Regions from separate parts of the Paenibacillus sp. AK002 genome, predicted to be linked through region 1. Evidence: riboswitches for the same ligand, from Rfam matches in the RefSeq annotation. Region 1 holds a riboswitch; the other holds the start of a gene.

Evidence for each region. A riboswitch is a leader RNA that binds a small molecule or an ion and turns the genes downstream of it on or off. The one in region 1 is predicted to bind cobalamin.
Region 2: it holds a riboswitch for cobalamin, as region 1 does, so the genes downstream of both, M1D70_RS25390 (ABC transporter substrate-binding protein) here and M1D70_RS03360 (ribonucleoside-diphosphate reductase subunit alpha) in region 1, are expected to answer to the same signal.

The regions. Positions count from the first base shown of each region.
Region 1 covers NZ_CP096377.1:779,013-781,216, reverse strand. The annotation lists gene M1D70_RS03365 (MTH1187 family thiamine-binding protein) at 1-294, opposite strand, end outside; cobalamin riboswitch at 664-896, shown strand; gene M1D70_RS03360 (ribonucleoside-diphosphate reductase subunit alpha) at 1,090-2,204, shown strand, end outside.
Region 2 covers NZ_CP096377.1:5,691,158-5,693,361, reverse strand. The annotation lists gene M1D70_RS25395 (histidine phosphatase family protein) at 1-648, shown strand, start outside; cobalamin riboswitch at 801-1,003, shown strand; gene M1D70_RS25390 (ABC transporter substrate-binding protein) at 1,260-2,204, shown strand, end outside.

The DNA of each region.
Region 1 (2,204 bases):
CTTCTCCTGCACGGATTGGATCTTCTGTTTGCTCGAGGAGACCTGGTCCCTGCGGTCGTCAATTTTAACGGAAGTCGATACGCGCTTTGCCCCGGACAGAAAAGGCGCTTCATGCAAAGCCTCAATCGCCCGCCAGATCATGTTAAGCTCTCCCTCGATGATCGTGCTCATCGATGTCAGCTCATAGGAAATCCCGTCCTGCTGTTTCAATATTCGCTGCATCTCGGCGACATAAGCGCTTAAACTCGTGGTTGCGGTTCCGATCGGAATCACCGTTACCTCTGCTATTGCCATCTGAACAACCTCCCTCGTCATATCTCAATCATGTGATACTCTTCCATTTTCCAATTCCAATTCCGGATACGGATATCATACCAATTTCGGTCCGCCATATCAAAGCCCTTCAATTTTAGCTTCACACAAGATATAGTGTATCCTGACCGCCTCATCCATACGGCTATATCCTATTTTGTCAAAACGAGAATATACGCGGTATCTGCGCAGAAAAGGTCGCATTTGGTCACAATCCAGGAAATCTTATCGCCTTTTGACAGTTTCTTAACTGGCACAATGACCGCTCGTTTGCTATAATTCTTTTTGCGTTCAATTTTAAGAATATGGTTTACAAACACAATATATTGGGTTAAATTAGATTAACAACAACCAAATATAGTGTATATAGGTGCCGGATCAACCCATAAGGCAGTCCGGCTTAATAGGGAAGCATGGTGTAAATCCATCACGGTCCCGCCACTGTAAGGGCTCTTAGGCTGTTCATCATTTTTTCAGCCTTCCTCATACGGCATAGCCACCGAAGAATCGGATCAAGGTTTTCGGGAGGCACCGCCGGGAGGCAGAAGCCCGAGTCAGAGACCTGCCTATATACTGCAGACACCAACCTACGGGGCTTTAGGTAAGTGTTCGTTAAACTTGCGTCTGTACATAACATCATGCCCGTTCAAGGGCTTATGTCAAACGTCATTTCCGATCACAGCGCACGGACATTTTCAAGCCTGCCCGCGGGTTTTAGAAAATGTTTTTTTGATGTCCTTTTTCATATTTCCCCCGAAGAAAGCGAGGAATTTATTCATGCCCCAGCTCGTAGTTAAACCGAACAACCGTCAGCTTGCCTTTGATGAAATTCGCCTCTCCGTCTATGCCGACCGGACTCTGAAAGGATTGGACATGCTCGATAAGGAGCGTCTGCTTCGCGGCGTCAATGCCAAATTGCGCGGTGAGCAAGTTACCGGCGAAGAAATCAGCAGCGCCTTCACGATGTCCGCCCTTGAGCTTGTAACCAAAGAGGAGCCGAATTGGAAGTTTGCAGCTGCGCGTTCGTTTCTGACCTCTTTATATAAAAAAGCGGCTACCAACCGCCGATACAAAGCATACCCGGAAGAACCATACGGTGCCTTCTACCCGCTCATTACGGAGCTTGTACAGAAAGGCATCTATCGCGAGGACCTTCTGACCAGCTACACCAAAGAACAAATCGAAGAACTCGGCGAATGCATCGATCCAAGCCGCGATCTGCTGTTTGACTACATCGGTCTGCTGACGCTGGCTGAGCGTTACCTCGCAAACGACTTTGACGGTCGCGTCATGGAACTTCCGCAAGAACGCTACATGGTCATCGCGATGTTCCTCATGCATAACGAGCCTGCCGACAAGCGTCTTGACCTTGTCAAGGAAGCCTACTGGGCCATGAGCAACCTGTACATGACGGCGGCTACGCCGACCATGTCCAATGCAGGTAAAAAAGTAGCCGGCCAGCTGTCCAGCTGCTTCATCGATACCGTGGACGACTCCCTGGAAGGGATCTTCGACTCCAATACGGATATCGCCCGTCTCAGCAAAATGGGCGGCGGCATCGGCGTATACCTCGGTAAAGTTCGTGCACGCGGCTCCGATATCCGCGGACACAAGAACACCAGCTCCGGCGTTATCCCTTGGATTCGCCAGCTGAACAACACCGCTGTTAGCGTGGACCAATTGGGAACCCGTAAAGGCGCCATCGCGGTGTACTTGGACGTGTTCCACAAAGACATCCTGTCCTTCCTTGATCTGAAGCTGAACAACGGCGACGAGCGCATGAGAGCGCATGACGTGTTCCACGGCGTATGCCTGCCTGACCTGTTCATGGAGGCTGTCGAAGCTCGTGAAGAGTGGAGCCTGTTCTGTCCGCATGAAGTGAAGAAAATCAT
Region 2 (2,204 bases), 2.0 Mb from region 1:
CTTCGTTGCAGGCATTTTGTTCGGATCTATTGCAGCGATCTCCTTCGCTGCCGGCAGACGCTCGATGTGATCTTATCGGATTCAAAAAGGGGTGCTGTTCCTGATGATGACATGTCGGGCCAGTTTATTCCGGGCGTCGAGTATGACCCGCGGCTGCGAGAGCTGGATTTCGGGGATTGGGAAGGTAAGACCTACGAGGATTTGAAGACGGATTCCCTCTACCGGCGCTGGATCGATAACCCTGCGGAGGTTACGCCGCCCAGCGGGGAGAGCTGGGAAGCTTTCGGTTCCCGCGTCCAGGCCTTTTTGACGGGATTGCATTTGGATGTGAAGGAATTATTGCATATGGAGGAAGCTCCGGATACCCTTGCGCAGGCAGAGGCAGAGGCAGAGGCAGAGGCAGAGGCAGAGGCAGAGGCAGAGGCAGAGGCAGAGGCAGAGGCCAGGCGTGGTGATGATGGCCGTGGAACGCTTGCTGAAGGAGTTGACGTGCTTGTGGTCACCCACGGCGGCGTTATTCGGGAGATGGCAGCGGCTACCGTGCCGGATACGGAATTCTGGGCGACGTCGGTTATGCCGGGCGAGGTGCTCAAGCTGCAGCTGACATGGGACGGAGCGCGCTGGCGGGGCGTACGGTTAAGCGAATAAAACGAAAACGTATGATTTCGGTCGGAATAGGCGATAACGGGCTAAATCGGTGTCATGACGCAATCGAAACGCCTGAAACTTTCAGTTGTAAGGGGATGGTTTATCGCCTATAATCTTGTGCAGAGAAACCATGCTTGGCCTATCATCCATAAATTCATATGATTTGCGAGGGTCCCGGACAGAGGGCGTTATTGTTTTCTGACGGGTTAATAGGGAAGCCGGTGCAAGTCCGGCACGGTCCCGCCACTGTGAAGCAGGGACTTTTCCATATGCCACTGAGCCTTTAGCGCTTGGGAAGGCGGAGAAGTCGTTACAACCTGCAAGTCAGGAGACCTGCCCTCAGCGAATGAAAGACGGTCCTTCGAGGAGAGGATTACGTTTACCGGACGCATGGAGCCATGCGGACGGAAGTTTAAGGCGCCATCGTTGAACGGTTATCCCGGCGTCCTTATGATACAAACGTAATCCCTGAGTCCTTGTCATCGAGGAGTCGGGGATTTTTGCTTCTTAGGGTATGAAGATTGAACGTTTCTTACCAGTTAAGGATCGGTCGAAGGAATTTAGACACGCCTGCGCCAGGTTCTCAATTATGTTTAGGGGGATTCCAAGAGATGAAAGCATTAAACAAAACATGGTCCGTACTTCTGGTAGCCATACTGATGGCCTTGGCCTTGATCGGCTGCGGCGGCGAAGAAGCAGCACCGAAGGATGCGACGCCGCCGGCACAGCAGCAAGAGCAGAATAACGAAGCGCCTGCGGATTCGGCGGAAGAGCTTAAGACCACGTATCCGCTGACCGTCAAGGATTCAACGGGAGTGGAAATGACGTTTGAGAAAGCGCCCACCAAGATTGCGTCCCTGACTCCGTCCGAGACGGAAAAACTGTTTGCATTGGGACTGGATGAGGAGATCGTTGGCGTATCCGATAACGACGATTACCCCGAAGCGGCCAAATCCAAGCCTAAACTGGGCGGGTTTCAAGTGAACGAAGAGGCGATCATCGCAGCCGACGCCGACGTGGTATTCGCCGCTTCGATGAATGCCCAGAATGCCGAGAAATTGCGCGAGCTTGGCGTTACCCTGTTCGTCAACGATCCGAAAACCATCGATGCGGTGATGGAGAACATCGAGCTGATCGGTCAAATTACGGACCGTCAAGCCGAGGCGAAAGCGGTCGTCGATCAGATGAAGCAGGAATTGGCTACCGTTACGGAAGCCGTGAAATCCGTGAAGGATGAAGACAAGAAGAAAGTGTACGTGGAGTTCTCTCCGGGATGGACCGTCGGCAAAGGCGAGTTCATGGATGAGATCATTACCGCAGCTGGCGGCGTCAATGCAGCCGGCGATGCGGAAGGCTGGTTCGAAATCAGCGAGGAGAACATCATCGCCGCGAACCCGGACGTTATTCTTTACACGGACGATGTGGTGGACGAAGCCACCAAGAAAACATTGGACCAGCTGATCAAGGAGCGCGGCGGCTGGGATCAGATCGAAGCCATCAAGAACGATCAGGTCATTTCCGTGGATGCCAATCTGCTCAGCCGTCCGGGCCCGCGC